DNA from 4 places in the Arthrobacter sp. TJ-240 genome. Region 3 is predicted to be linked to each of the others. Evidence: riboswitches for the same ligand, from Rfam matches in the RefSeq annotation. Region 3 holds a riboswitch; each other region holds the start of a gene.

Region 1 (7,369 bases), on a different contig from region 3:
CAAGCTCGCCTTCATCGCCGCCATCATCCTGGGCCTGACCTACCTGCTGGCCGGCTCGCGCAGCGGTACGCCGATCGTGCTCGTCGTCCTCGGTGTCCTGATCGTCGCCTACAGCCTGGTCATGAGCAACAGCGTGTTCGGCCGCCACGTGTACGCCCGCGGTGGGAACCTGCAGGCTGCACAGCTCTCGGGGGTCAACACCAAGCGCATCGACTTCATGCTCTTCGTCAACATGGGTGTGCTCGCAGCCCTGGCGGGGCTCATCTTCACCGGTCGCCTCAACTCGGCCGGCCCAGGGGCGGGAAACCTCTTCGAGCTCGACGCCATCGCCGCGGCATTCATCGGCGGAGCGGCCGTCACCGGCGGCGTGGGCACCGTGATCGGGGCCATCACGGGCGGCCTGATCATGGGCGTGCTCAACAACGGGATGTCGCTGCTCGGCGTCGGCATCGACGTCCAGCAGTTCATCAAGGGCATGGTGCTCCTATTGGCCGTCGGCTTCGACGTCTTCAACAAGCGCCGCGCCTCGAGCGCCCTGAAGTAGGGCCGGGAGGACGCCGGAAGAAATTCCGGCGGCGGCGTAACTTTTGCGTCCCTCCGGTCGATTACCCAGATGTAAGCGCCGCACCGAGGCTTATCCCCCAACGGGCCTCGGTGCGGCCTTTTCGTGTCGCGGCACAGGTGCGGCCCGCGGCAGGACGGTCGAGGCCAACGGTTACGATGGTCACGCCGCCCCGCTCGAGCAAGGAAAAGACACCGTGGTCCCACCGCTGCCTGATGATGCGCTCGACCGCGCACGGGCCGGAGAACCTGCGGCACTCTCACTGATCTACCAGGAACTGAGTCCGAGCGTGCTCGGCTATTTCGCGGGCCGGGGAACTGAGGACCCGGAGGCACTCACGCAGGAGGTCTTCCTCACGGTCTTCTCGAAACTCGACTCCGTCTCCGGCGGGCTGCGGGGGCTGCGCACCTTCACCTTCTCGGTGGCGCACGCCCGGCACGTGGACGAGGTGCGGAGGAAGGTGCGGGCACCGGTTCTCGTGGGCTACGAGGCCGACGGCGACACGCGCACCGTCGAGTCTGCGGAGATGGTGGCGCTGGGGAACCTCGATGCCGGAGAGGCCACGGGCATGCTGGCACAGCTCAATGCGGAGCAGCGCGACGTGCTCCTGCTGCGCATCGTGGCCGAACTGCCGATCGAGCAGGTCGCGGAGATCCTCGGCAGGTCGGCAGGATCGGTCAAGCAGCTGCAGCGGCGGGGACTGCTCAAGCTGAAGGAACTCGTACACCCCAACGAATCGGACGCACAATGACTGGACGCGAAACGCCGTCGCCGGACTCCGTGCCGCGCATCCTCGAGGAGGCGGGCATCGCCGAGGACCCGGCGCTCGTCCACGCCGTCCGGAGCATCGCGGCGCTGAACGAGCGGTCCGCACCGGACGCCTCCGCCGAGCTCGCGCAGCTCATGGCCGACGGCGGCAGGGCGCCGCAGAGCCGCCGGAACAAGCGCCGCATCACGTTCATCGGTGGTGCCCTCGCGGTGTCCATGGGTGCGGGCATGTCCGGGGTCGCGGCGGGGACGCTCCATTTCCGCGACGGGTTCGACGACGCCGTCGTCTCCATCACCCGCTTCACCGTCCGCGATGACGTCGACCGGGCCGAGCCCGCCCCGGGACCGCTCGCCGACGCGGGCCGACGCCATGTTCCCACCGGTGTCCCGGGGGCGCCCACTCACGCCCACGCCCCGGCGTCGTCCGCCTCTGCGGACGCCGGCGGTCCCCCCGTGCCGGCTCCCGCTCCCGCGTCGCCCGATGCGGGCGTCGCTGCCGCTGCCCCGACAGCGCCGCCCGTCGCACCGCAAGCCCGGCCACCGGCCGGCACGGCGTTCCCAGCAGACCCCGCGGCCCCAGCGCCGGATGGGCCGCAGCCGCGCGCGGTCCCGGTGACGCCACCCGCGACGGGAACGGCGCCCGGCGCGACCGGCCGACCCGATCAGGCGAGGGCCGGTCAGGGTCGGTCGGGCCAGGGCATGCCCGGGCAGCGCACGACCCCGCCCCGGCCCGTCCAGGAGAAGCCCGGTCCGGTCACGCCGGGTCAGGCCAAGCCCGGTCCGGCCACGCCGGGCCAGGTCAAGCCCGGACAGGTCAAGCCCGGACAGGTCAAGCCGGGCCAGGTCAAGCCCGGACAGGTCACGCGGAGTCAGGTCACGCCCGGCCAGGTCACGCGGAGTCAGGTCACGCCCGGCCAGGGCCGGGACAGAAGCGTGCCGAAGGAGAGCACCGGCACCGGTCCGGAGACGATCAGAGGTGACACGCCGGCTCCTGTCCACCACCGCAGGTCGTGGCTCCGCGCACCGGCCGGTCCTGCCGACGCCGCGTTCCTCCTCGACGCACCGATCGCCCTGGACGCCGAATGGCTCGCGCTGTTCCCTGCCGATGCGCTCTTCGATCCGGCGGACCCGGCGCCGGGGCTTCCGGCCGAACCGGCCGAACCGGCCGAACCGGCCGAACCGGCCGAACCAGCCGACGCTCTGCCCGCCCACACCCTGCCGGAAGTCGCTCTGCCGGAAGACGCCCTGCCGGAAGACGCCCTGCCGGTGGAACCCGTCGAGCCGTTGGAAGCTGAAGCCCAGGACAGCTCCGGTGCCGACGTCGTCTCCGGTCCCGACGTCGTCGTGCCTGCGGAGTCGACGGACCACCACGCGGAATGACGCCGGCTCAGGGTCTCCCGCCCCGATCCAGGGTCGCCGTCTCCGAGGCCTGACCCCGATCAGTGGGAATGTGTCACCATTCCCACTGATCGGAACCGAGAGCCGGGAGGGAAGGGCAGGCGGCGCCCTATGAGGTGATCTGCCGCTTCGAGGAGATCACGCCGGTGTTGAACCCGGCGAGGTTGAGCCCCCCGTGGAAGCGCGCGTGCTCGATCTTGATGCAGCGGTCCATCACCACGTCCAGGCCCGCGGCCTCCGCGTCCCGCGCGACCTCCTCGTGCCACGAGCCGAGCTGCAGCCACAGCGTCCTCGCGCCGACGTCGAGCGTCTCCGCCAGCACGGAAGGCAGATCGTCGTGCTTGCGGAACACGTCCACGACGTCGGGCACCTCGGGCAGGTCCTTCAGGGACGCGTAGGCCGGCTGACCCAGGATCTCCTTCGCCACGGGGTTCACGAAGTACAGCCGGTAGGGCGAGGAGGACTGCAGGTAGGTCGCCACGAAGTAGGAGGCCCGCGAGGGCTTGTCCGATGCTCCGACGATCGCCACCGACCGCGCGTTCCTCAGCAGGGCCAGGCGTTCCGGAGCCGAGGGCCCCTCCCAGGTACGCGGTGCTGCTGTCCCGCTCATGCTCCCACTCCCACTGCCCGCGTTGCGGATTCGTCGTCGTCGTCCTGTCCGGCTGCCTCCTGCGGGAGGTCCTCGAACGATGCGTCCGGGGCGTTCGCCGCGACGTCGAGCGCCTGGTCGAGGTCCCACAGGATGTCGTCGAGGTCCTCGAGGCCCACCGAGATGCGCACCAGGTCCTCGGGGACGCCGGCCGCGGCGAGCTGCTCGGCCGAGAGCTGCTGGTGCGTCGTCGAGCCGGGGTGGATCACGAGCGTGCGCGCGTCGCCCACGTTCGCCAGGTGCGAGGCGATCTGCAGCGACTCGATGAACTTCTGGCCGGCCTTGCGTCCGCCCTTGACGCCGAAGCTGAACACCGACCCGGGTCCCTGGGGCAGGTAGGTCTTCGCGCGCTCGTGGTGGATGTGCGTGGGGAGTCCCGCGTAGTTCACGTATTCCACGCGGGGATCGGCCTGCAGCCATTCCGCCACGGCCTGCGCGTTCTCGAGGTGCTCGTCGAGGCGCTGGGCCAGGGTCTCCACCCCCTGCAGGAGCTGGAAGGCCGACGACGGCGAGAGCGACGGCCCGATGTCGCGCAGCTGCTCGGTGCGGAGCTTGGTCAGGAACCCGTACTCGCCGAAGTTCGCCCACCACTGGATGTTGCCGTAGGAGGGCACCGGCTCGGTCATCATGGGGAACTTGCCGTTGCCCCAGTCGAACCGTCCGCTCTCCACCATCACGCCGCCGAGGGTGGTGCCGTGCCCGCCGATGAACTTGGTGGCGGAATGGATGACGATGTCGGCGCCGTGCTCGATGGGCCGCACGAGGTAGGGCGTGCTCAGCGTCGAGTCGACGATGAACGGGATCCCGGCGTCGTGCGCGACCTTGGCCAGCCCGGCGAGGTCCGCGATCTCGCCTGAGGGGTTCGCGATGACCTCGGCGTACACGGCCTTGGTGTTCTCGCGGATGGCGGCGGCGTAGTCGGCCGGATCGGTGCCGGGCACGAAGGTGGTCTCGATACCGAAGCGCCTCAGGGTGACGTCGAGCTGCGTGACCGTCCCGCCGTACAGCTGCGACGCGGCGACGATGTGGTCGCCCGCCTGGCACAGCGCCGCGAAGGTGATGAACTCCGCGCTCATGCCCGACGCCGTCGCCACCGCGCCGATACCGCCCTCGAGGGACGCGATGCGCTCCTCGAAGGCCGCGACGGTGGGATTGCCGATGCGCGAGTAGATGTTGCCGTACTTCTGCAGCGCGAAGAGGTTGGCGGCGTCGTTGGTGTCCTTGAACACGAACGACGTCGTCTGGTAGATCGGCACGGCGCGCGCGCCGTGCGTGGCGTCGGGGGTACCGCCGGCGTGCAGGGCACGCGTGCGGAAACCGAAGGAACGTTCTGCCATCAGATACCTGCCTTGGTGGATTCGTGGGTTGCGAGGGTGGCGTCCGGATCGAAATCGACTCCGGCGGAGCGCGCGGCGTCCGCCTCGAGCTGCCGCACGATCGGCAGGATGTCCGTGCCGAAGGCAGCGACTTCCTCCTGGAAGTGCAGGTAGCAGGTCAGGAGGAGATTCACGCCGATCTTCTTGTACTCGACGATGCGCTCGGCGATCTGCTCGGGCGTGCCGATGAGCCGGGTCCTGAAGCCGTCGTTGTACTGGACGAGATCCTCGAACGAGGAGTCGGCCCACATGCCCCTGCCGTCCTTCGTGGCCGCTCCGGCCTCCTGGACGGCGTCGCGGAAGCCCTCGACGGCGGGGCGGTGCGCCTTCGCGACGATCTCGCGCAGCGTGTCCCGGGCCTCCTTCTCGGAGTCTCGGGCGATGACGAACCCGTTGAGCCCGTACCGGGGGTGCCGGCCCGCCTGGGCAGCGGAGGCCCGCACGCCTGCGATGTTCTCCCTGAATCCCTCGAGGTCCTTGCCGTTCGAGAAGTACCAGTCCGCCACCCGGCCCGCGGTGGCCTGCGCCGCCGTCGAATTGCCTCCGAAGAAGATCTCGGGGTGCGGACGCCCGGGCACGTCGACGGGCGCAGGGCTGAGCGTGAAGTCGGTGATGTCGTAGTACTTCCCCGACTGGCTGTACCCCTCCTCGGTCCACAGACCGCGCAGCACGCGGATGAACTCCTCCGTGCGGACGTACCGTTCGTCGTGCTCGAGCCAGTCGAGGCCGAAGTTCACGAACTCGTCCTTGAGCCAGCCGGAGACGATGTTGACGGCGGCACGGCCGTTCGAGATGTGGTCCGCGGTGATGATGAACTTCGCGAGCACGCCCGGGTGCCACATGCCGGGGTGCACCGCGGCGATGACCTTCAGCTTCTCGGTCGCGGCGAGGAGCGCGAGGGAGAACGACGTCGCCTCGTGCTGCTTGTCCGCGCCGTAGGACGCGGCGTAACGGGTCTGCGACAGGGCGTACTCGAAACCGGCGTCCTCCGCGATCCGGGCGAGCTTCCGGTTGTACTCGAAGTCCCAGCCGGTGCGCTGCTCGATGGTCGAGACCACGAGGCCGCCGCTGACGTTCGGCACCCAGTAGGCGAATTTCAGCGGGGTGGAAAGGTCGGCGACGCTCATCATGTCCTCCATCGGTCTGGCAGTAGCACCCTACTGTCGCCACGGATCGCGGAGGCCAGGGTTGCTGCGGCGTCAGTGAGCCAGATCTCTCAGCCGCTCGGGATGGTCAGAACGAGTGTGACACCGTGCACTCGCGGAACCAAACAATGTGTCCCCCGAAGAGCTCGCCCTCGACATGAGGAGCAACGATGCTCAACATCTCCAGAACGTGCGCCATGACCCTTGCACTCGCAGGGGTCCTCGCGTCCACCGCCTTCGCCGCGCTGCCGGCGTCGGCCCACGGGCCCGCGGGAGGATCAGGAGCGGAGTCCTCCGCCACCGAGTTCTACGTCCCGAAGACCGACCACGAGGCACAGCGCCAGATCGCCGGGCTGCGGTCCTCGGGTGACCGCCGGACGGCGGACAGCCTCAGTGCGATGGTCTCCACGCCGCAGGCCGTGTGGGTCACGGACGGCGACCCCACCACGGTGACGCGGGAGGTCCGCGCCACCACGCATCGCGCCGCCGGCAAGAAGCAGATGCCCGTGCTCGCCGCCTACAACCTGCCGTTCCGCGACTGCGCGCAGTACTCGGCCGGCGGGGCGACCGACGTCGCCGGCTACAAAACCTGGATCGACGCCCTCGCGGCAGGTATCGAGGATCGGGCCGCGATGGTGGTGCTCGAGCCGGACGGGCTCGGGATCATCCCCTGGTACCGCGGGCTCGACGGCAACCTCGAGTGGTGCCAGCCGGCGGAGGCCGACGCCGCGACCGCGGCCGCGGAACGCTTCGAGATGCTCGACTACGCGGTGGACCGGCTCAAGGCGCTGCCGAACACGAAGGTCTATCTCGACGGCACGCACAGCGCCTGGCTCGGCACGGGGGAGATCGCCAGCCGCCTCATGAAGGCCGGCGTGCAGAAGGCGGACGGGTTCTTCCTCAACGTCTCCAACTACGAGCTCACCGAGCGGCAGCTGAAGTACGGCTCCTGGGTGTCCCAGTGCATCTACTACGCCACCGAGATCGACCCGGGCGCCTACGGCTCCTGCGCCAGCCAGTTCTACCCGGCCTCACCCTCCGGCTTCTCGACGTGGGGCCTGACGGATGCCTGGTACGCCCAGAACGTGGCGGGTGCCCGCAACGCGCCGACGTCGGAGGACCTGGCGCACTTCGTGGTCGATACCAGCCGCAACGGCCGCGGGCCGTGGGTGCCGACGGCGACCTACCCGGATCCGCAGGTCTGGTGCAATCCTCCGGCTCGCGGACTGGGCCATACGCCCACCACGGACACGGGCAACGACCTCGCTGACGCCTTCCTGTGGATCAAGGTGCCCGGCGAGTCGGACGGCGAGTGCAGCCGCGGCCTGACCACCGACGGCGGAGTCGATCCCGAGTGGGGCCGGGTGGACCCTGCGGCAGGCGGCTGGTTCCCGGAGCAGGCCCTCGACCTGATCAGGAACGCCGGCGCCCCCGCCCGGCGCTGATGCACGAGTGGCGTGCGCGGTCCCAG
Region 2 (7,369 bases), on a different contig from region 3:
CACCATGGAATCGCCGCGCAGGTTCGACACGATCACGATCATCTTCAACCCGAACAGCACCGGCGATGCGCCGAAACTGGCCGCGGAGCTCCGGGATGAACTGGTGCCCGCCCTGCCGGAGACCGACGTACGACTCACCCCCACCGAGCACGCCGGTCATGCCATAGACCTCGCCCGCGAGGCCGCATCATCGGGAAACGCCCTGGTCGTCTCGGTCAGCGGTGACGGCGGGTACAACGAGGTGGTCAACGGTGTCATGGCCAGCGGCGCGGACGACGTCGTCTGCGCAGTCCTGGCGGCCGGCAACGCGAATGACCACAGCCGCGTCACGGGACGCAAGCCGCTCGGCGAGGCCATCGTCGAGGGGCAGGTGCGAAGGATCGACCTGCTCCGCATCAGCATCGCCGGGACGGACGCCGTGCCCGCTGCGGAGCCGGTGTACGCGCACTCCTACATCGGCTTCGGTCTGACCCCGATCATGGCGATCGACCTCGAGAAGGGCAGCAAGGGTGCCATGAAGGAGATGTTCTCCGTCGTCCGGACCTTCCGCAAGTTCAAGCCCTTCGAGATCCGGCAGAGCGACGGCAAGCGCCGGAAATTCGACAGCCTCGTGTTCGCGAACATCTCCCAGATGGCGAAGTACGCCACCCTCAGCGAGGCCGACGATCATCCCTCCGACGGCAAGTTCGAGGTCATCACCTTCCCCCACATGGCCAAATGGAAGATCCTCCTGACCGCCCTGCGCGCCTCCACGAAGGGACTCGGCGACCAGCCCAGCTACTCCCAGTACCGCTTCTCGACGCTCAAGCCACTCCCCTACCAGATCGACGGCGAAGTGAAGGACGTCGACGCGGGCACGGACATCACCGTCGACAGCATCCGCCAGGCCCTCGCAACCCTCGGCTGACGCACGGCCGACCGCCCCCGGCAGGAGCGGAGGTAGGGCCGAAAGACCCTAGGTCATCGGACGGATTCCCTGAAGGGTGCTCACAGCAGGTTCATGTTTCCGCAACCAGAGGGAGAAGCGCCATGAGTCCCACCCCCGCAGCCCAGATCGTCGTCGGCGTGGACGGGTCGGGGCCGTCCATCGCGGCGCTGCGCTACGCCGAGAGACTGGCGCCCGTCTTCGACGCGAGCATCCGTGCCGTCGCTGCATGGGACGACCCCGCCGAGTACCCCGCGTACATTCCGCTCGGCCGCAGCGAGTACACGGACGTCGCCCGTAAGCAGCTGGACGAGGCCGTCACGGCCGCGTTCGGGGAGAATCCCCCGCTAGGACTGGAAAAGGCGGTGGTGTTCGGGCACCCCGTGAAGACCCTCGTGCGGGTGTCCCATGATGCGGCCCTCCTCGTCATCGGCGGGCGTGGCCACGGCACGTTCAGGGGGCTGCTGCTCGGGTCCGTCAGCAGCGCCTGCGTGGCCCACGCACACTGCCCCGTCCTCGTCGTCCGGAGGGCCTCCGACCCGTCATGAGCTGACCCACGCCTGGTGAGGGCGACGACGGGGGTCAGGCGACGCCCGTGGTCCCCACGAGGACGCCGGCGCCGCCCGGTCCTTCCAGGGCTACTTCTTCCGCAGTGGCGAGGGGATGTACTTCCATTCATGACGAAAGCGGGCTTCGGCATCGAGCGCCGCCGCCTGTTCCAGACCGTGCAGCCGACCGTAGGTGAAACCGTTCTCACCCTCCTGGAAGGCCTTGCTGCCGATCCGTCGCAGCAGGTCGCGGGTCACCAGGCTGTCCTGGTGCTCGCCGAGGACTTTCTGCAGGACCTGCGCGGCCTCCGCGATGCGGGCGACCTTCTTGCGGCCGATCGGTGAGGCGGCCTCCGCTGCGTATCGCAACCGCTTGGCGTCCTTCCGCGCCTCGTGCAGCGCAGGGTGGTCACCGATCCCCGCGCGGTGGTTCCTCGCGTCATGCACCGCTCTGCTCAGGCGCTTCAGGTCCCGGTTGATCAGGCCCGGGACCACTTGACCGGCGGGGTCTGCTGCGCGGGGCGTCAGCGCGGGCGCAGTCACGAGGGCGTCGAGTGAGTCCAGGAGGCGGAAGTACCGCTGCCCGTCCAGCGACTTGACGGCCCGGGTGTGGAATTTCCGGTAGTCCCCTCCGAGTTCGATCTCGAGCCTGCGCTGCACCGGGCCGAGCAGGAGTTCGGGAGGTTCGTCGGCGAGCATCTGCTGGAGCCGTGCGTGTATCACCTGCGCGTCCCGCGCTGTGCCGAGCACCCCGGCGAGCCACCTGAGCTCTCCCCGCAGGCGTCCTATGCCCTCGACGTCGTCGAGCAGCGTCCGGTAGGTCGCGAGGACCGACCTGATGCGCCGGATGGCGACCCTCATCCTGTGGATGGCTTCGGAGCCGTCGATGCGGACCTGCGGGTCCTGCTGCTTGAGCGCCGCCACCTGCTCGCGCAGGTAGGCGAGGAGGACATCGCCTGCCGGGCCCTCCGCCGAGGGCTCCGTCACCCTCGCCGCGTCTGCGGGGAAGCCGGTGACGAGGGCGCGCTCCAGTTTCGATCGGTGAGCTGCGGGACGGACGCCTGCGGCGGCGATGATCTCCGTCACCGCGTCCAGCACGTCCCTGGAGCCGCTGACCAGCTCGATCTCCCATTCCCGCCAGCGCAGGCTGGACGGCTCGGGGTGGAGTGCCTCTGCTTGCACGCGGTCGTCCATGAACTCGGCGAGGACCCCGTCCTGACCGCGCAGGCGGTGCACGACGCGCCGCGTGTCCAGCCGGGCGACCGGCACCAGCGCGCTGTCCCTCGTGTGCACCCGGATCAGCTTCAGGAGCGGCTTCGGCACCACCGAGGTCCGGCCCAGTGGCGCATGGTGTTCGTGGCGCTCGTCGGCACCGGCCGGCAGCTTCAGGTGCCAACCGGCGTCCTCGCCGCCGGTCCGGCGTCGCAGGGTGATCCGCTGGGACGCCAGCCTCAGGTCCTCCGTATCGAAGTACTCGGCCTCGAGGTGGAATTCGACGGGCGCATCCACACCTCCGACCCCGGGGACGTCCTCGAGTGCAGGAGGCGGGGTGTCATCCTCGACGTCGAACTTCCGCTCGATCTCCACAACAGGCTCAGCGCGCATAGGGCACTGTATATCCTCGCCCGGGCGGGCGTCACCAGATCTTTGCCGGCCGACGACCCCCTTCCGGTGCGCGGTGGGGCCGAAAGACCCTAGAGGGATGCGCCGATCCGGTGCACACTTGCGGAACTCGAGGACCGACACGAGCCCTGGGTCGACGAAGGCGCGCGTCGACCACCCACCGTCGGACCATTCGTCGCGCGCCCTTCCCACCGAAGGAGACCGCCATGACCACAGAACAGTCGGAGCCCCGACCCGTGAGTCTGCCTGCCACCGCTCCCCCCTCAGGGGAACGCATCCAGCGCGGCGCACCCGCGCTGTCCGAGTCCGACCTCAAACGCCAGTGCGAGCGTCGCCGTGAAGCGGAGCGGAAGCTCGCCCTCCACATCCAGCGGTACAGGGAGACGCACCCTCTTCCTCTGAGCCACTGACACCCGTCCCGGCGGAAGCGTTCCCGGTTCCGCCGGGATCGGGAACGCTTCCGCCGGGGTCGGGACCCGTACGCTCTCTCCATGGACGCACGCCTCCACTTCGTCACCGTCGCCGCGCGGGACCTCGACGCTGCGCGGACCTTCTACAGCGAAGGGCTCGGGTGGACGCCGGCTCTCGACGTGCCCGACGAGGTGATCTTCTACCAAGTGGCTCCGGGAGTGCTCCTCGGGCTGTTCCTCGCCGATAAGTTCGCCCAGGACCTCGGGCTCGACGCCACACCGGTACCGTCGGGCATAGTGCTGTCCCACAATGTCGACGGCCCGGAAGAGGTCCGCGCCGCCGTCGCTGCCATGATGCGTGCCGGCGGCACCCCTGTCCAGGAGCCGCAGGAGAGCGCCTTCGGCGGCATCTTCCGCGGGCTCGTACGCGATCCGAACGGCATCGTGTGGGAGATCGCCCATAATCCCGGGTGGCGCATCCTCGACGACGGCACCGTCACCCTTCACTGAAATGCACCGCAGGACATTCCGTCCGGTCCACGGCAATTCGCGCTGTGTCATATTTCTTTTTATTGGTCGGACGCCCAGGGCATCTGCCTATAGTTGTTCCAGCTTCAAGAGACGCGATCGTAAAGCTCCGACTGGATCGCGCGCCAACCCCATGTTCCTGGGTGGTTCGGATGACGAAGCGGCCTTCTCCTCGGCACACAGTGCCGGTCCGGTGCGGGCAAGAGCACTCCGAAAGGCACTCATCGTGAGCTGTACCGCCCTCCCCTAGCAGGATCCCGGCGCCCTCGGTGCGTCTTCTCCCTTCATTCTCCTTTTCATTCTCCTTCCGGACGCAATATGCTCCGCGCTGCGCCGGAACGCCTCTTGAGGAATTTCCCATGAACGCACCCTTAATTCGTCCTGCCCGAAATCGAAACCGCTCCGGGCACGCCACGGCCCTGTCCGCGGTGGGCCTCCTCGTCCTCCTGGCCGGCTGCGCCGGGCCGGCGAATTCGTCCGCCGTCACCGGTGGCGAGCCGGTCTCCGGCGGCGTCCTGGACGTGTCCATCTCGGCCGAGCCGGGCTGCCTCGACGGCCACGGCATCTCCGCCACGCAGCAGCAGTTCCTCGGCCGCCTGATCTACGACAACGTGGTGACCCTCGACGAGAACGGGGACATCGCGCCGTACCTCGCCGAGTCCTGGGATGTTTCGGAGGACGGCAGGACGTACACGTTCCGCCTCAAGCAGGGGGTCACGTTCAGCGACGGCTCGCCCTGGAACGCGGAGGTCCTCGGGCAGAACTTCGAGCACATGAGGGACCCCGCCACGAAGTCACCCCTCGCCGCCGCGTACATCGCCCCGTACGTCGACGGCACGGTTCTCGACGAATACACCTTCGAGGCCCACCTCGCCTACCCCTACACCCCCTTCCTCTACACCCTCGCCCAGTCCTGGCTCGGCATGAACTCCGGCAAGGCCATCACCGAGGCGCCCGAGACGCTGTGCCAGAAGCCGATCGGCACGGGGCCCTTCACCGTCGCCGACTACCGCCCCGGCCAGAGCATCAGCTACACGAAGCGGGAGGGCTACGACTGGGCGCCCGAGTGGCTGGACGGTGAGGGTGCCGCGTACCTCGACGGCGTTGAGGTAACCCTCGTCAGCGAACCCGTCATCCGCCACCAGTCCCTCGTCTCGGGCCAGTACGACCTGACGGAGAACCTCGCGCCGCAGAACGCCTCGGCCGTGCAGGCCGACCCGAACTTCACGTACGAGAACCTCGCCCGGACCGGCAACCCGTACGTCCTCAATTTCAACCTGAACCGTGCACCGTTCGACGACCTCGCGGTCCGGCAGGCGTTCGCCGCCGCGGTGGACACGAAGGCCGTCACGGAGAGCCTCGGCTTCGGCACCTACACGCCGATCGACGGCTTCCTGTCCAGGGAGAGCCGGTACTACGACCCGACTGTCGAGAGGATCCTCACGTATGACCGCGAGCGCGCGAACCAGCTGCTCGACGACGCCGGGTGGACCGGGCGTGACGGCGAGGGCTTCCGCACGAAGGACGGGAGCAGGCTGACGGTCGAGGTCCCCACGGTGGAGAGTTCCACGCCGAGCCCACTGCTCGTGCAGCTGCAGGGAGAGGCCCGCAAGGTCGGCTTCGACCTGCGGATCATCCAGCTCCCCCAGGCACAACTGACGGAACTCCGTTACGCCGGCGACTACGATGCCCTGGCCGGCGTCTGGCACACCAACACCACCGACGTCCTGTTCATCCGCTACCACTCCTCCGAGATCACGGGTGAGCGGATCGGCCAGAACTCGTCCTACGTCGACGACCCCCAGCTCGATGCCCTCCTCTCCACGGCCCGCGAGGCCGACGACGGGCCCGTGGCCGAAGAAGCGTACTCGAAGGCGCAGCACCGGCTGCTCGAGATCGTGCCCGGCGTGCCGCTCTACGAGAACCCGAGCCAGTTCGCGTACGCGAACACCCTGCACGACGTCGCGGTGGACACCTCCCACCCGGTGCCCGTCCTCACCTACGCCTGGAAAGCCGAGTAGGTGACCGTGCTCCGCCGCGTCCTCACGCGACTCGCAGTCGGGATCGGCGTCCTCTGGGGAGCCGCGACGCTGACGTTCCTCGCCGTCTACCTGATCCCGGGCGACACCGCGCTGCTGATCCTGGGCGGGCCCGACGCGCGGCCCACGGAGGAGACGCTGGCGCAGGTCCGCGCCGATTACCTCCTCGACCAGCCCCTCCTCGTGCAGTACGGCAGCTACCTCGGCAACCTGGTGCAGGGCGACCTCGGGCAGTCCTACAGGCTGCGCCTGCCCGTCTCGGTGGCCATCGGGCAACAGATCGGCGCGACGGCGGCACTCGCGGCGGCCGCCGTCGCCGTCGCGGTGCCCCTGACATTCGTCGTGGCGATCCTGTCCGCGCAGCGCGCCTCCTGGATCCGGTCGATCGTCTCCGGCATCGAGGTGGTCTTCGCCGCGACGCCGACGTTCATCATCGGGTTCGCGCTGCTGATCGTCTTCTCGTTCACGCTGCGCTGGTTCCCCATCGGCGGGAACCAGGGACCGGCCGCGCTGGTCCTCCCGGCCCTCACCCTCGCCCTCGCGGTGTTCGGGACCCTCTCCCAGGTGCTGCGGAACGAACTCGAGGACGTCCTGGAACAGCCGTTCATCCTGACGGCCCGCTCCCGCGGCATGCGTGACCTCCCGGTCCGGATCCGGCACGCGCTCCGGCACGCGGCCATCCCGGTCATGACCATGTCAGGTTTCGTCGTGGCCGCGCTGCTCGGCGGGTCCGTGGTCGTCGAGACACTCTTCAGCAGGCAGGGCATCGGGTCGCTGACCCTGGCCTCGGTCTACAACAAGGACCTGCCGGTCATCCTCGGGATCGTGCTGCTGTCGGCCGCGGTCTACGTCGTGGTGAACCTCGTGATCGACCTCCTCTACACGCTCATCGACCCGAAAGTGGTGACCGCATGAGCATCGCCTCACGCACCGTCCCGCCCGCCGTCGCCCCGCCGGCCGCACTCCCCGTACTTGAATCAGCACGGGTCGGGACCCACAGACCACGGCGACGCCGGTGGCGCGTCCGCCCCGGGATCCTGCTGGCTTCCGTTTTCCTCCTCTGGCTGGCGGCGGCGGTCCTGACCCCGGGCCTGCTCGCTCCCGCCGACCCGTACGCCGTGAACCCCGCCAGGAGCTTCGAGGCGCCAGGCGCCGCCGCCTGGTTCGGCACGGATGACTCCGGCGCCGACAACTACACGCGGATCGTGCACGGCGCCGCCACCTCGTTGTACATCGGGTTCGGCGCGACGGCGATCGGCGTGGTCGGCGGGACCGCCATCGGCCTCCTCGCCGGTC
Region 3 (7,369 bases):
GGCGTTCCGGCGCCTCGGGTTCACGTTCGAGAAACCGCTGCGCACGGTCGGCTTCGGGGTGGGCCTCGCGGTGATCATCGGCGTCGGCACCCTCGGCGTGTACGCCGCCGGCCGCGCCCTCGGCATCACCACGGCCCTGGTGCCCGCCGCCCTCGATTCCTACTGGTGGACCGTCCCTGTGCTCGTCCTGTCCGCGGTGCGGCACGCGGTGCTGGAGGAGGTCATCGTGGTGGGCTACCTGTTCATCCGCCTGCGGGAGCTCGGCTGGTCCACGCCCGCCATCATCCTCACGAGCGCGCTGGTGCGCGGCAGCTATCACCTGTACCAGGGGTTCGGGCCGTTCATCGGGAACGTCCTGATGGGACTGCTGTTCGCCTGGTTCTACACGCGCACCCGGAGGGTCATGCCGCTCGTGATCGCCCACGCCCTCATCGACACCGCGGGGTTCGTCGGGTTCGCGCTCCTCGGGCCCGCCATCGGTATCGGCGGCTGAATAAGCCAAGCCTTGCTTTCCTTATTTGCGGACGTAAATCATGACTAAATTATCCGACAATTGCGGTGTTACCGTGAATTCATCCAGTCAGGAGCGCACGGTTCCAGCCGGGCCGCTACGGGGTGAACCAGGAGGAACGATGAGCGTCGTCACGAGTGTCTCCGAGTGCAGTGTCCACAACTGCTCGTTCAACCACGACGGCTGTACAGCCGTCGCCATCACGGTGTCCGGGAGCGAGGAGCACGCGTCCTGCGCCACCTTCATCGACACGTCGATCAGCGGAGGCCTCCCGAAGATGCTCGCGCATGTCGGGGCCTGCCAGCGTTCGGAGTGCTCGTTCAACCACGACCTGCTGTGCACCGCCGCCGCGGTGAAGGTGGGTCCGGGCGCCGAGGCCGCGGACTGCCTCACCTACACGCACGCCTGATCCACGCGCACAGCGCGAACGGGCGGACGAGGAAGGGACCGGACGGATCGTCCGGTCCCTTCCTGGTGATACGACTTCCTGGTAATACGATGCGTCAGATCTCGATGCGGCCGTCGGCGGTCTCGAATGTCACGGACATGATGCCCGGCGTGCCCCTGGGCGCGATCCACTGGACCTGCACGCCGTCGAGCGTCGCCTCGACGTCCGTGCCGAGCCATTCCGTGACGCGCTCGGAGGACCCGGCGATGGTCAGGCAGTCCAGTTTCACCGAGGCAGGTCGGGCCTTCGAGGGATGCAGGGGCTCGGTCCCGTCGTCCCACCGCAGCAGGTAGGGGACCTGGGGATCAGCGATGAGCCCCTTGATGCCGATCTGCTGCCAAGTGAGCTCCTGGCCGTCGGGGAACTTGCGGTTGCCGGGGACCGCGCTGCGGCCGAGGCGCTCCTCGAAGGGGCCCAGGTCGTCCACGGCCACGCACCAGCCCATCCAGCCGCCGCCGGCCTCGGACCGGGCGCGGACGGCCTGTCCGAACGGCGCCTTGTCCGACGCGGGGTGGTTGAGGACCTCGACGACCTCGAGGTACTGACCGTTGGCCAGCGGGAAGATCATGTTCCGGGTGCCGAAGCGGGGATGCACCCCGCCCTTCACCGGCTCCATGCCGAGCCGGGCCGAGATGCGATCGGCAGTCGCGGCAAGTCCATCGGGTTCACAGGCGTAAGAGACGTGGTCCAGGCGCATGCCGACAGTGTGGCACTAAGTGATGTGCGTCTCGACTTAGGCTGCCCTTACTCCTGATCCTGCCCCTGCACCGGGCGCACGGTGCGCCCTCCTTCACGCAATGTCACACGTGTTGCCGGATCCGCCCAGATGGGTTTCCATGGATGCAGGTCATGAGTGCCAGCACGAAGCCCCGGCTTGCTGGCCGGCAACCCTCCAACCGCGGTGGGGTGCCCCGGGTGAGGACCAGGTGCGGCGCCAGACCGGCGTCGCGCAAGCGCGGGCTCCTGCGGAGTCGATGCTTCCTTCGGTGGTGACCCGTCGGCAGGAGCAGCGGACGAGGAGGAGCCCCTTCGACAGGGAGCACCATGTCCAACGATTGGTCCTTTGAGACACGCCAGATCCACGCCGGCCAGGTGCCGGATCCAGCCACGGGGGCGCGTGCGCTGCCCATCTACCAGACGACGTCGTTCGTCTTCCCGAGCGCGGAGAGCGCCGCGAACAGGTTCGCGCTGGCGGAGCTCGCCCCGATCTACACGCGTATCGGGAATCCCACCCAGGAGGCCGTCGAGACCAGGATCGCGAGCCTCGAGGGCGGGGTCGGCGCGCTGCTGCTCGCCTCCGGGCAAGCCGCGGAGACCTTCGCCGTGCTCAACGTCGCCGAGGCCGGGGACCACATCGTGGCCAGTCCCAGCCTCTACGGCGGCACCTACAACCTCTTCAAGCACACCCTGAAGAAGTTCGGCATCGAGACCACCTTCGTGGAGGACCCGGACGACCTCGGGCAATGGCGGGCCGCCATCCGCCCGAACACCAAGCTGTTCTTCGGCGAGGTGGTCTCCAATCCGCGGCAGGACGTCCTCGACCTGGAGGGCATCAGCGCCGTCGCCCACGAGCACGGGCTGCCCCTGATCGTGGACAACACGCTGTCCACGCCGTACCTGATCCGGCCGATCGAGTGGGGCGCCGACATCGTGGTGCACTCCGCCACGAAGTACCTGGGCGGGCACGGTACCGCGATCGCCGGCGTGATCGTGGACTCGGGGAACTTCGACTTCGCGCAGTACCCGGAGAGGTTCCCGGGCTTCAACACGCCGGACGAGAGCTATAACGGGCTCGTCTACGCACGCGATCTCGGGGTGGGCGGCGCGCTCGGCGCCAACCTCGCGTACATCCTGAAGGCGCGGGTGCAGCTGCTGCGCGACCTCGGGTCCGCCGTCTCGCCCTTCAACGCCTTCCTCATCGCCCAGGGGCTGGAGACCCTCAGCCTGCGCCTGGAGCGCCACGTGCAGAATGCGCAGGCGGTCGCCGAGTGGCTCGAGGGGCACGACGACGTCGAGGGCGTCGCCTACGCGGGGCTCAGCTCCAGTCCCTGGTACGAGCGCGGGAAGAAGTACGGGCGCAACGGCACGGGGGCGATCGTCAGCTTCGACATCGCCGGCGGGCTGGAGGCGGGCAAGCGCTTCGTGGACGGCCTCGAGCTGCACTCCCACGTCGCGAATGTGGGTGACGTCCGCTCGCTCGTCATCCACCCGGCGTCGACCACGCACAGCCAGCTCGGGGCGGAGGCGCAGCTCGCGGCCGGCGTGCGTCCGGGCCTGGTGCGGCTCGCCGTGGGCCTGGAGAACATCGACGACATCCTCGCCGACCTCGACGCGGGCTTCCGCGCCGCCAAAGGAGCCTAACCCTTCGTGACCACCCACCCTGCTGCCTACCCTGCTGCGCCGTCGCACCCCGGGATCGGCGGCGCACCGGGAGACGGACTCCTGCGCGTCCTGCCGATCGGGCCGCTGGCCCTGGAGACCGGGGGCGAGCTGCCCGATGTCCAGCTCGCCTACGAGACCTGGGGGCGGCTCGACCCGGACGGCTCCAACGCCGTGCTCGTGCAGCACGCCCTGACGGGCAGCTCCCACGTGGCGCGCGGCGCCTCGGAGGAGGAGGGCTGGTGGGACGCCCTCGTGGGGCCTGGCCGCACGGTGGACACCGACCGCTACTTCGTGGTGTCCGTCAACATGCTGGGAGGCTGCTACGGGTCGACGGGCCCGGCAAGCCTCGCACCCGACGGCACACCCTGGGGATCGCGGTTCCCGTTCGTCACCATCCGCGACGCCGTGCGGGCGGAGGCCCTGCTCGCGGACCGGCTCGGCGTCGACCGCTGGCACTCCGTGATCGGCGGGTCCATGGGCGGGGCGCGCGCCCTCGAGTGGGCACTGATGTATCCGCAGCGCGTGGAGCGGTGCGCCGTTGTCGCCTGCACAGCCGCCAGCTCGGCCGAACAGATAGCGTTCGCCCAGGCACAGCTGCAGGCCATCCGCCTCGACCCGGCGTACCGTGGCGGGGACTACTACGACGGCCCGCATCCGGAGGCGGGCCTCGGCCTCGCCCGGCGCATCGCGCACATCACCTACCGATCCGAGCAGGAGCTGGAAGCGCGCTTCGGCCGCGCGGTGCAGGACGGCGAGCAGCCCTTCGGTGCCGTCCTGCCCGCCGGCCGGGGCCGCTACCAGGTGGAGAGCTACCTCGACCACAAGGCGGAAAAGCTGGTGGAGCGCTTCGACGCCAACAGCTACGTCGTCCTGACCGAGGCGCTCATGAGCCACGACGCGGCCCGCGCGCGCGGGAGCCTCGACGGCGCCCTGGGTGGGGCGACGGCCGAGTTCTTCATCGCCGCCGTGGACACCGACCGGCTGTACTTCCCCGAGCAGTCACGGCGCCTGGCCGCCGGACTGCCCGGGGAGGTGCCCGTCCACATGATCTCCTCGGCCGTAGGCCACGACGCCTTCCTCACGCAGATCCACCAGATAGACGACCAGCTCCGTGCCGCCTTCTACCCGGACGCGCATCTATCGGTTGGGTTTCCTCCGGCAGCCACCTAGGCTGGGAGCTAAGCCTGCTTACGAATGAGTGGCGGGCATGTCCGGGGCGTCCGCCGCGGACCCATCGACGCGAGGAGCTGTTCATGGAACTGAGCACCATCGGCTGGAACCAGGAAGCACGCGACAAGATCCTGCTGGACTCGGACCGTGCCCTGCAGGGTGCGGTCCGCGAGGCCGTGGAGACCATGGGAGGGAAGTCCCGCGACGAGGTCTACGAGTTCCTCTTCCAGAAACTGCAGCCGCAGTTCGTGGACTTCAAGCCCGGGCCCGACCTCAGCGCCTGCGCCGACGCGGTGGCGAACGGCGAGGTCTCGCTCGACGCCTGAGCACGCGACGGCGCTCGTCCGCCGAGTTATTCGGCGGCGCCCGGCGGCATGCCCGGCCCGAAGATCGGTTCGGGCTCGGGACGCTTGGCGAGCACGCCGTCGCCCGACGACTGGTGGCGCAGCCGCCGGAGCACCCACGGCACGAAGTACTCGCGGGCCCAGACGAGGTCCTCCGCCCGGGCCGCACGCCAGGTCCGGGCGGGGAGGTCCTTGGGGTGCAGCGGTTCGAGCGTGTGCCGGACCGCGAGGGTATCCAGCACCATCGCGGCAATGGTGTGGTGGCCGAGCGGCGAGAAGTGCAGGCGGTCGGAGGACCACATCTGCGGGTTCGTGAGCTGCCGCAGCGCCCACATGTCGGCGATGACCGCCTCATGGCGGGACGCGATCGTGCGCAGATTCTCGTTGTAGATGGCGGTCTTCGAGCGGATGCTGCCGAGCACCGTCTCACGGACGTCCGGCCCCGTGAAGAGCACCACGGTGGCACCCCTGGAGGCGAGGTCCGCGACGACGGCGTCGAGCTTCTCCGCCAGCACGTCAGGGTCGCCGCCGGGCCTGATCAGGTCGTTCCCGCCCGCCGAGATGGTCACCAGGTCGGGGTGCAGGGCCAGGGCGGGCTCCACCTGCTGGTCGATGATCTGCTGCAGCAGGCGTCCGCGGACCGCGAGGTTCGCGTAGGCGAAATCGTCCTGCCCGCGGGCCAGCTCCTCCGCGACCCGGTCGGCCCAGCCGCGATTGCCGCCGATGCTCTCGGGGTTCGGGTCGCCGATGCCCTCCGTGAAGGAGTCACCGAGGGCGACGTAGCGGTGCCAGGGGTGCGGCTCCGAGTGGAGGACCGGATCGATCATCGGCCCGTTCGGGATCGGGTCGCTCGCCTCCGGCAGGGGAGTCTCTGCGCTGGGTGGGGTCACCGGGCCATTGTTGCAACTGACGCTGCGGCGCGCCAACGAATCCGGCCCGCGCCGGCCGGGCCGCTCCCGTCGCCGGACGCCGGAGCGGGCCGTGCCAGAATGGAAATCATGACTGACACCGCCCGCGGCACGGCTGCACCCCCCGTCGGCTCCTGGGATCCGGTGGTCCTCTGGTCGAAGCCCGAGCCCGAGCGGGAGGGCACACCCCTGCTCGTGCTGTTCCACGGGTACATGGCCGACGAGAAGGACCTGATGGGCCTCACCGACCACCTGCCGGACGAGTTCACCGTGGCATCGGTGCGGGCACCGCGGCCGGCGGGCCCCGGCTTCTCCTGGTTCCCGCTGGCGCGCGAGGACGACTACTCGGTGGACCGTGTGGTGGAGAGCGTCGGCGCCGTCTCCCAGTGGCTGGACACCGTGCGCGGCAACCACTCCAGTGTCAGCATCCTCGGCTTCTCCCAGGGCATGGGTGTCGCGACGTCGCTGCTGCGGCACCGGCCCGCGGACTTCGCGTGCGTCGTCGGGCTCTCGGGCTTCGCCGTTCCCGCCGAGGACCGCGCCTTCTTCCGCGACGAGGAGGCCGCGGCCGCGCGGACGCCGTTCTTCTGGGGGAGGGACCAGGAGGATCCCGTCATCACGCCCGAGATGATCGAGTTCACGCACGCCTGGCTGGTGAGGCACACCACGCTGACCAAGATCCTCTACCCGAACATGTTCCACAGCATCAACCCGCAGGAGCTCATGCACGTCCGTGAGTTCCTGAGCATGACGGTCCTCGGACGACGCTGACCGGCACGACTCGGACCGGCACGACGCGCGGCCGACGGGGCGTCAGCCACGCGTGATACGTACCGTGACGCCGTTGACGCCGACAGTGTCGCCGGGGTGCAGCTGCCGTCCGCGGCGCTCCTCGATCTCCCCGTTGACGTGCACCAGGCCGTTGTCGATCAGCGCCTTCGCCTCGACGCCGTCCTCCGCGAGCGACGCGAGCTTCAGCAGCTGCCCGAGCCGGATCATGTCATCACGGATGGGAAGCTCTGCGGTGGATGCGTCGTCGGTCATGCATCCATTCTGCCGGACGCCGCCCCACTAGGGTGGACGGGTGTCTGATGCGCATGCCCTTCCCCCCGCTGTCGGTTTCCCCCTCGCCCTCGCCGCAGGGCTCGCCATCCCCGTCCAGGGCAGGATCAACGGCGCACTCGGGACGGTCCTCGACGACGGCATCGCGGCCGCGCTGATCAGCTTCGGCACGGGCCTGATCGTGATGATCGCCCTGACGATCGCGGTGCCGAGCGCGCGGGCGGGCGCCCGCCAGATCATCCCCTCGGTCCGCGAACGCCGCTTCCCGCCCTACTACATCGGGGCCGGAGCCATCGGCGCGTTCTTCGTGTTCTCGCAGTCGCTGACCATCGGCATCCTCGGTGTGGCCCTGTTCACGGTGGCCGCCGTCATGGGCCAGACGCTCAGCGGCCTCCTCGTCGACAAGGCGGGCATCGGGCCGGGTGGGAAGCGCGCCGCGACGCCCATGCGGGTCATCGGCGTGATCCTCACGGTCCTGTCCGTGGTGTGGGCCGTCTCGCCGCGCTTCGGCGCCGCGGGGGAGCTCTCGAGCTGGCTGGTGCCC
Region 4 (7,369 bases), on a different contig from region 3:
CGAACGCAGCGGCAGCAGTTCACGCAGGGCCGGCTCGTCCACCTGCACGATCGAGATGCCTGCCGCCTCCAGGTCGGCGATCTCGTCCCGCAGGGCCAGCGCCACCTGGTTGGCTGTCTCGCCCAGCGGCTGGTCGTCGCGGACGAAGGACCAGGCAAGGATGGTGACCGGGCCGGTGAGCATGCCCTTGAGCGGGTGTTGTGTCAGCGACTGGGCGAAGGTGATCCACGGGACTGTGAACGCCTCCGGGCGCGTGACGTCGCCCCACAGGATGGACGGCCGGGTGCAGCGCGAGCCGTAGGACTGCACCCAACCCTGCTCCGTGGCCGCGAAGCCGTCGAAGTTCTCCGCGAAGTACTGGACCATGTCGTTGCGCTCCGGCTCGCCGTGCACCAGCACGTCCAGTCCGAGGTCCTCCTGCAACCGCACCACGCGGGTGATCTCCTGCCGCAGGAACTGCTCGTACTCCGCCGGGGAGATGTTGCCGTTGCGGGCCGCGGCGCGGGCGGCGCGCACCTCGTCGGTCTGCGGGAAGGAACCGATGGTGGTGGTCGGCAGCAGGGGCAGCCCCAGCCTCTCCTGCTGCAGGTCGGCCCGGTGTGCGGCGGAGCCGCGGGTGAACGCCTCCTCGGTCAGTGCGGCAGTGCGCGTGCGCACGCGGTCCACGACGACGCCGTCGAACAGCGCGCGTTCGCGCAGCACCGCCTCCGACGCCTGGAGGTCGTCGGCCACCGCCGCCCGGCCCTCGGCGAGTCCGCGTGCCAGGACCACCACCTCGACGATCTTCTGGTCGGCGAAGGCGAGCCACGCCGGCAGGTGTTCCGGCAGGGCGGTCTCGGCCACCACGTCGTGCGGCACGTGCAGCAGCGAGGTGGACGTCGCCGTGCTGACCGCGTGCGCGGTCTCCGACTGCAGTTCCTCCAGGGTGGCCAGGGAGGAGCGCAGGTCGTTCCCCCAGACGTTCCGTCCGTCCACGACGCCGGCCACGAGGCGCGTGTCGACCAGCGCCTGCAGCGCCCCGACCGAGGGCCGCGCTCCCCGGACCAGGTCCGCGTGCACCGCGTCGACGCCCGCCGCGGCGAGCACGGCCAGCGCCTGGCCCGGCTCCGCCGGATCACCGGCGGTACCGTAACCCGTGGTCACCAGGAGAGCCGGGCGGTCCGTGGTACCCGCCAGCTGCCGGTACACCCGCTCCACCAGCCCGCCGGGTGCCGCCAGCTCGCCGCCGCGGTCGCCCACGAGGCCCGGCTCGTCCAGCTGTACCCACGCGGCTCCCGCCTCCGCCAGGGCCGCGAGGATTCCCCCGTAGGCCGCCACGGCGTCGTCGATCCGGGACAGGGGGTCGAACCCGGCGGGTGCCCCCTCCTCGGCCTTGGCGAGCAGCAGGTAGGTCACAGGGCCCACCAGCACCGGGCGCAATACGGCGCCGCGGTTCTTCTGCCGTCGGATGATGGACGTCAGGCGGTGCGCCACCGCGGTGAACGGGGTTCCCGGGCCGATCTCGGGCACGAGGTAGTGGTAGTTCGTGTCGAACCACTTGGTCAGCTCCAGCGGCGCGCGGTCGCCGTCGCCCCGGGCCAGCGTGAAGTAGGCGGCTGTGTCCACGGACCCGTCCTCACCGGCCAGGTCCGCGAACCGGGACGGCAGCGCGCCCAGGGCCGCCGTGGCGTCGAGGACCTGATCGTAGAGGGCGAAATCCGCAGGGATGGAGGAATCGGCCTCCTTCAGGCCCAGCTCGGCGAGCCGTGCAACCGAGCGGTCCTGCAACTGCTCGGCCGCACGGTGCAGCCCTGCCTCGTCCAGGCGGCCGGCCCAGTAGGCCTCCAGTGCCTTCTTCAGCTCCCGGTCCGGCCCGATGCGCGGGTAGCCCAGGATCGTGGCGGCGGGGAAGGTGTCGGCGGTACTCATGTGGTGCTCCTTCGAAGGTGGTGTCGGTTCTGGATCTGGTGGGTCCGGGCCGTTCAGCCCGGAACGGCGCCGGCGAGGCGAGCCGCCGGGAGGTCGAGCTGTTCGACGACGTCGAGGGACGCTCGGAAGTCGTTGAAGGTGTAGAGATGGAGGCCAGGCGCTCCTGCCTCGAAGGCCGCCCGGGCCAGCGCCGCCGCTGCCCGCACGCCGATCCGCCGGCATTCGGCATCACTCGAGGCCGTTTCCAGGCGGTGCAGCAGCTCGGCGTCGGGACGTACGCCGGTCATGATGGCCAGCCGCTCGAGCCGCCGGACACTGACGGTGGGCATCACGCCGGGAATGATCGGGATGGTGACGCCGGCCGTGCGGGCTGCGAGGACCAGGCGCACGTAGTCGGCGGGGTCGAAGTACACCTGCGTGATGGCGAAGTCGGCGCCGGAGCGTTGCTTCGAGATCAATACCTCGACATCGTGCAGGAATGACGGCGACTCGGGGTGCGTGGTCGGATAGGCCGCCACCCCCACCGCGAGACGGCCACCGGCGAGTGAAGCACCGTGCCTGGTCTCGACCTCCCGGATCAGTGCCACCAGGTCCCGGGCGAAGGGCAGCTCGCCGCAGAACACCCCCGGCTCCGTCGGCAGGTCCCCGCGCAGGGCCAGTATGCCCCTGACTCCCAGCCCGACGAACTGCCGCACCAGCAGGTCCAGGCTCTCCCGTGTCTCCCCCACGCAGCAGAGATGGGCTACCGGGCGGAGCCGGGTGCTGGTGATCAGGTGGTCGATGAGCTCGACCGATGCCCGTCGTCGTGCCGGTGTGCCGCTGTAGGTCACCGAGACGTAGTCGGGACGGGTGGCTCCGAGTTCGTCGATCGTCCGCAGGACGGTGTCGCCGGCCTCCGGGGTGGCCGGCGGGTACAGCTCGTAGGAGAGCGACGGCGGTACCGCTCCGTGTCCTGAAAATACCATTCGAGCTCCTCGGTAGGGCCGAGGGAGCGCACCAGCAGGATGCCGCGAACCAGTGGTACCGGGCGCGGGCACGCCGAGTCCTCACGTGGGTTCACTGATGTGTCTCCATCGGTTCTGGCATTAGCACCGTTTCCGCTGTCCCCGAGGGGACAGCCAAATGGTTGCTGCGGCGTCAACAAGCCAGATCTCTCGGCCGCTCTTGATGGTTGGTGGGATCACTCTAAGCAGCGCGCCGCGCCGGGCGGCAAACCTGGCGCAACATGGCGCTGCGTGACGTCATGCGACACAGCCTCTGTCACAAAGGTCCGTCGCGACGTCATGGAACGACGCCGTGGGGTTCCGGGGACCGCTCTGCCGCTGTCCAGGGATTGATGGCCGGAACCGCCAGCCTCCGGTACGGTTCGATGTTCCCCGATACGACAGCGAGGCCCTTGTGGAGGGCTGTCGCCGCGATCAGGGAATCGGCGAGGGCCACGTCGGCAAGACCGGCGAGCGGCCCCCACGCCACGGCGACGTCGACGTCGACGGACAGGATGTTGGTGCCGAACCGTTCCGTGAATTCGTGCAGCCAGGCTTCGAGGTCCGGGAAGTGCTCGTTCCGGCGGCCCAGCGAGTGCAGCTCGCCGATGGTCAGCGCGGAGACGAAGATGCGGAAGTGACGGCGCCGATGGAGGAACCCGGTGACGGCGGGATGGGGGCTCGGACCACGCAACTCCGCGATGACGTCGGTGTCCAGAAGGAGGCCGCTCGGCGATGCCATGCCTCAGTTACCCGTCGGCCGTCGGCCCGCTCTCCTGGCGGACTCCCCTTCTGATCGCGGCGTCAGGAGGAAGGCGACGAACGCCTCGCGCGGAGCCGTGAGCACTTCGTAGTCCTGGATGCTCAACGCGATCATCGGGATCTGTGCGGGGAACGCTTTGGCTGGGGGTGGTGTCATGGGCGGACGGCGCAGGGCCGCGTCCTTTCGCGAGCTCTTGCCCGCACCAGATACCCACCGAAGGGGCGAATGCGGGCCGCTTCGTCATCCGAACCACCCTATGAGCGCGGGGTTGGTATGCGGCCTAGTCGGAGCTTGACGGCCGCAGTTCTTGAAGCTGTTGGAAGTATAGACATAACACGCCTGAAAATCCTCAGCCCAGAGCCAGGGCGGTATCGGACGCCAGCCCGACTGGTGCGAACCGGGACCACCCTGCCGCGCTTCGGTTTACAGGGTGGCCCCGGAACACTGGTGTGGCAGTGAGGCCACAGATCTTCAGCTCGTGGTGCTGAACTCGTCGCCGGCTTTGACGGCCAGGACGGGCCGGTCGACCTGCAGCAGGATGCGCTGTGCATGGCTGCCGAGGATGAACTTGCCGACCTGGCTTCTCTTCCGCAGCCCGATGACGATGAGGGACGCGTCCACTTCCTGAGCGAGGCCGATGAACTCCTCGGTGAGGTCATCAGCGTGTCCCGGCTGCCGCACGACGGCGTCGACTCCAAGGTCCCGCGCCCGCTTCACGAGGTCGGCCACCTGCTCCTCCGGGACGAGGGACGCGTCGACTGGCGCACCTTTCCGCGGTGAGTTCAGGATGACCACATTGGTGTTGCGCAGTTGTGCCTCCTTGAGGCCGGCGTCAAGGGCCGCTTCCCCTTCGGGGGTCGGGACATATCCGATGAGGATGCTCATACCGTTTCCTTCTTGTTGGTGGTGGACGCCTGCCTCGCCGAGCGGTTCTTCAGCGCCTTCTGGATGACGGGAAGAAGGATGACGACGATGAACACGAAGAGAAGCACGGCTGTGATGGGGCGCCCGGCGAATTGTGTGGCGTCACCGCCGAAGAGCAGCAGGGACCTGCGCAGGCTCTCCTCGAGGAGGGCTCCGAGGACGAAGGCGAGCACGAGGGGACCGGGTTCGAAGCCGAACTTCTTCATCAGGTATCCGACGATGCCGAAGAAGATGACCAGCCAGATGTCGAAGATGCTGTTGTTGATGGTGTAGACACCGATCAGGGTGATGAGCACCGTCACCGGGGCGAGAATCGCAGGACGTACACGGAGGATCCGCACGAAGATGCCGACCAGGGGGATGCTCATGATCAGCAGCAGGATATTGCCGATGTACATGGAGTTCACGACGCCCCAGAACAGTTCCGGATCGTTCTGTACGAGCTGCGGTCCGGGTGTGACGCCCTGAATGAGGAGGGCGCCGAAGATGATGGCCATGGTCGCGTTCGCCGGGATGCCGAGCGTCAGCAGCGGGATGAACGACGAGGTCGCTGCCGCGTTGTTCGCGGTCTCGGGGCCGGCGACGCCTTCGATCGCTCCCCTGCCGAAGCGGGAGGGGTCTTTCGCGCGCTTCTTCTCCATGGCGTAGGCGGCCAGTGAGGAGAGGGTCGCGCCGCCTCCGGGGAGGATACCGAGGAAGAAGCCGAGGACGGATCCGCGGCCGATGGCGCCGGAGGACTGCTTGAGGTCCTTGCGCGAGGGCCAGACGTTGGCGACCTTGGCCGGCGCCTGGACCTTGTTGTGGCGTTCCTCGAGGTTGTAGAGGATCTCGCCGAGGCCGAAGATACCCATGGCGATGGGCACGAAGTCGAGCCCGTCGGCGAGGGAGAGACTGCCGAGCGTGAATCGGGACTCACCGGTGAAACCGTCCCGTCCGACGGTGGCGAGCAGGAGTCCGATGGCTGCTGCGATCAGGGATTTGAGGCGGCCGCCGTTACTGACGGTTGCTACGAGCAGGATGCCGAGCAGCGCCAGGGCGGTGTACTCGGGGGGCCCGAAATCCAGGGCGAAGCCGGCGACGAGCGGTGCCAGGAAGGTGAGGCCGATGATGGCGACGGTGCCACCGATGAAGGAGCCGATGGCAGCGACGCCGAGGGCGGTGCCTGCCTTGCCCTGTTTCGTGAGGGCGTATCCGTCGAAGACGGTGACCACCGAGGACGCTTCCCCCGGAAGCCGGAGCAGCACCGAGGTGATCGTGCCGCCGTATTGAGCCCCGTAGAAGATACCGGAGAGCATGATGATGGCGGTGACGGGTTCGATGCCGTAGGTCAGCGGCAACAGGATCGCGATGGTCGCTGCGGGGCCGAGACCGGGCAGGACGCCGATCAGCATACCGATGACGACGCCGAGCAGGCAGTACAGCAGGTTGGTCGGCTCGAGGACGACGCCGAAACCGTTCAGTACCGGTTCGAAAAATTCCATGGGATTCCCTAGAACAGATGCGGGATGGGCACGTTGAGGGCCAGGACGAAGAGCAGGTAGAACGCAACAGTGATCACGACGCTCAGCAGGATCGTCATCCGCCAGGACTCACGGCCCAGGAAACGGAGCCAGACCACATTGAGGATCAGGGCCGGGATCTCGAAGCCGATCCGCCCGATCAGCAGGGTGAAGACGATGAGGCTGGCCAGGCCTGCTGCGACCTGCAGGCTGGAACGGGAGAACTTCTCCGCATCCAGGACCTTCCGGCCGAACAGTGCGAGGGCTGTTCCCAGCACGATGAGCAGGACACTGATCATGAAGGGCCACAGACCGGGCTCCGGGTCGGCGGGAGAACCCAGCCCGAGTCCTAGCGACCCGATGGTGCCTGCGACTCCGATGGCGATGACGACGACCGCCGAGGCGATGTTCGCACCCGGGCCTGCGGCTGGCGGTTTCTCCGCTTCCCATTGCGCGGCGAGATCCTCCGGCGTGAGGTCGTCGACGACATCGTCGACGAGATCCGAGCGGTGCACGGTGTGCTGACGCTCGGGGTGGAGGGGGTGCGAACCGCCGGCTGCCCGGTGGTCCGCATCAGGGGCCGGCATGGTCACTCGCCGCCGAGGTCGATGTCGTACTTCTCCACAAGCTCCTTGTACTTCGCGGCGTTGGCCGTCCACTCCTCGGCGACCTGCTCACCGTCGATCTCGTGCGGGGTGAAGAGATTCTCCTCGTTGAAGGACTTGTACTCCTCGCTCTCGAAGGCGGCCGAGACTGCCTCGCGGAGCTTTTCCAGGGCAGGCTCGGGGGTGCCCTTGGGAGCGGCGATCGCACGGTACTGGGAGACGGGGACGTCGTAGCCGGCCTCGAGGGCGGTAGGGACATCGGGCAGGTACTGGTTGCGCTCTTCGGAGAAGGTGACGATCGGAGTCAGGGTACCGGCCTCGATCTGGGGCATCGCCTCGCCCAGTTGAATCGTGGCGAAGTCGACCTGATTGCCGAGGATGGCCGTCATGGCCGGGGAGCCGCCGTCGAACGGGACGTCGGTGCCCTCGACGCCGGCTTGCTTGAAGAGCAGAGCCTGGGCGAGCTGGCTTCCCGTGCCGACGCCTGTCGTCGCGAAATTGAAGGCCTTGTCCGCAGCGACGATGTCTTCGACCGTCTTGTACTCGGACTCGGCATTGGCGACGAGCACATAGTCGTCCTGCGAGATGCCGGAGATGACCTCGAGGTCGTCGAGGGTCACAGCCTCATCCTCGCTGACGGCCAGAGGCGTGATCGCAATCAGCGAGGCGTTGAGCAGAATGAGGGTC

Evidence for each region. Region 3 has a riboswitch for S-adenosylmethionine ahead of AC4D2C_RS17365 (bifunctional o-acetylhomoserine/o-acetylserine sulfhydrylase). Riboswitches for the same ligand answer to the same signal wherever they lie in the genome.
Region 1: linked by a shared signal. The riboswitch ahead of sfnG (dimethylsulfone monooxygenase SfnG) and the one ahead of AC4D2C_RS17365 (bifunctional o-acetylhomoserine/o-acetylserine sulfhydrylase) in region 3 are both predicted to bind S-adenosylmethionine.
Region 2: linked by a shared signal. The riboswitch ahead of AC4D2C_RS05895 (ABC transporter substrate-binding protein) and the one ahead of AC4D2C_RS17365 (bifunctional o-acetylhomoserine/o-acetylserine sulfhydrylase) in region 3 are both predicted to bind S-adenosylmethionine.
Region 4: linked by a shared signal. The riboswitch ahead of AC4D2C_RS03845 (methylenetetrahydrofolate reductase) and the one ahead of AC4D2C_RS17365 (bifunctional o-acetylhomoserine/o-acetylserine sulfhydrylase) in region 3 are both predicted to bind S-adenosylmethionine.

The regions. Positions count from the first base shown of each region.
Region 1 covers NZ_JBZCNG010000001.1:223,606-230,974, reverse strand. Annotated here, with positions in the region: gene mmsB (multiple monosaccharide ABC transporter permease) at 1-544, shown strand, start outside; gene AC4D2C_RS01060 (RNA polymerase sigma factor) at 759-1,313, shown strand; gene AC4D2C_RS01055 (hypothetical protein) at 1,310-2,710, shown strand; gene AC4D2C_RS01050 (CoA-binding protein) at 2,838-3,338, opposite strand; gene AC4D2C_RS01045 (O-acetylhomoserine aminocarboxypropyltransferase/cysteine synthase family protein) at 3,335-4,714, opposite strand; gene sfnG (dimethylsulfone monooxygenase SfnG) at 4,714-5,880, opposite strand; SAM riboswitch class I at 5,886-5,989, opposite strand; gene AC4D2C_RS01035 (glycoside hydrolase family 6 protein) at 6,096-7,343, shown strand.
Region 2 covers NZ_JBZCNG010000002.1:259,191-266,559, forward strand. Annotated here, with positions in the region: gene AC4D2C_RS05870 (diacylglycerol/lipid kinase family protein) at 5-907, shown strand; gene AC4D2C_RS05875 (universal stress protein) at 1,030-1,473, shown strand; gene AC4D2C_RS05880 (CYTH and CHAD domain-containing protein) at 1,564-3,078, opposite strand; gene AC4D2C_RS05885 (hypothetical protein) at 3,303-3,506, shown strand; gene AC4D2C_RS05890 (VOC family protein) at 3,588-4,016, shown strand; SAM riboswitch class IV at 4,119-4,246, shown strand; gene AC4D2C_RS05895 (ABC transporter substrate-binding protein) at 4,394-6,055, shown strand; gene AC4D2C_RS05900 (ABC transporter permease) at 6,056-6,988, shown strand; gene AC4D2C_RS05905 (ABC transporter permease) at 6,985-7,369, shown strand, end outside.
Region 3 covers NZ_JBZCNG010000008.1:144,816-152,184, reverse strand. Annotated here, with positions in the region: gene AC4D2C_RS17380 (CPBP family intramembrane glutamic endopeptidase) at 1-493, shown strand, start outside; gene AC4D2C_RS17375 (DUF1540 domain-containing protein) at 633-920, shown strand; gene AC4D2C_RS17370 (VOC family protein) at 1,015-1,656, opposite strand; SAM riboswitch class IV at 1,805-1,921, shown strand; gene AC4D2C_RS17365 (bifunctional o-acetylhomoserine/o-acetylserine sulfhydrylase) at 2,004-3,320, shown strand; gene metX (homoserine O-acetyltransferase MetX) at 3,375-4,511, shown strand; gene AC4D2C_RS17355 (hypothetical protein) at 4,595-4,837, shown strand; gene AC4D2C_RS17350 (SGNH/GDSL hydrolase family protein) at 4,864-5,682, opposite strand; gene AC4D2C_RS17345 (alpha/beta hydrolase) at 5,854-6,534, shown strand; gene AC4D2C_RS17340 (RNA-binding S4 domain-containing protein) at 6,577-6,807, opposite strand; gene AC4D2C_RS17335 (DMT family transporter) at 6,848-7,369, shown strand, end outside.
Region 4 covers NZ_JBZCNG010000001.1:780,040-787,408, reverse strand. Annotated here, with positions in the region: gene metE (5-methyltetrahydropteroyltriglutamate--homocysteine S-methyltransferase) at 1-1,908, opposite strand, end outside; gene AC4D2C_RS03845 (methylenetetrahydrofolate reductase) at 1,962-2,873, opposite strand; SAM riboswitch class I at 2,976-3,082, opposite strand; gene AC4D2C_RS03840 (PIN domain-containing protein) at 3,190-3,633, opposite strand; SAM riboswitch class IV at 3,839-3,967, opposite strand; gene AC4D2C_RS03835 (universal stress protein) at 4,126-4,539, opposite strand; gene AC4D2C_RS03830 (tripartite tricarboxylate transporter permease) at 4,536-6,059, opposite strand; gene AC4D2C_RS03825 (tripartite tricarboxylate transporter TctB family protein) at 6,068-6,664, opposite strand; gene AC4D2C_RS03820 (Bug family tripartite tricarboxylate transporter substrate binding protein) at 6,667-7,369, opposite strand, start outside.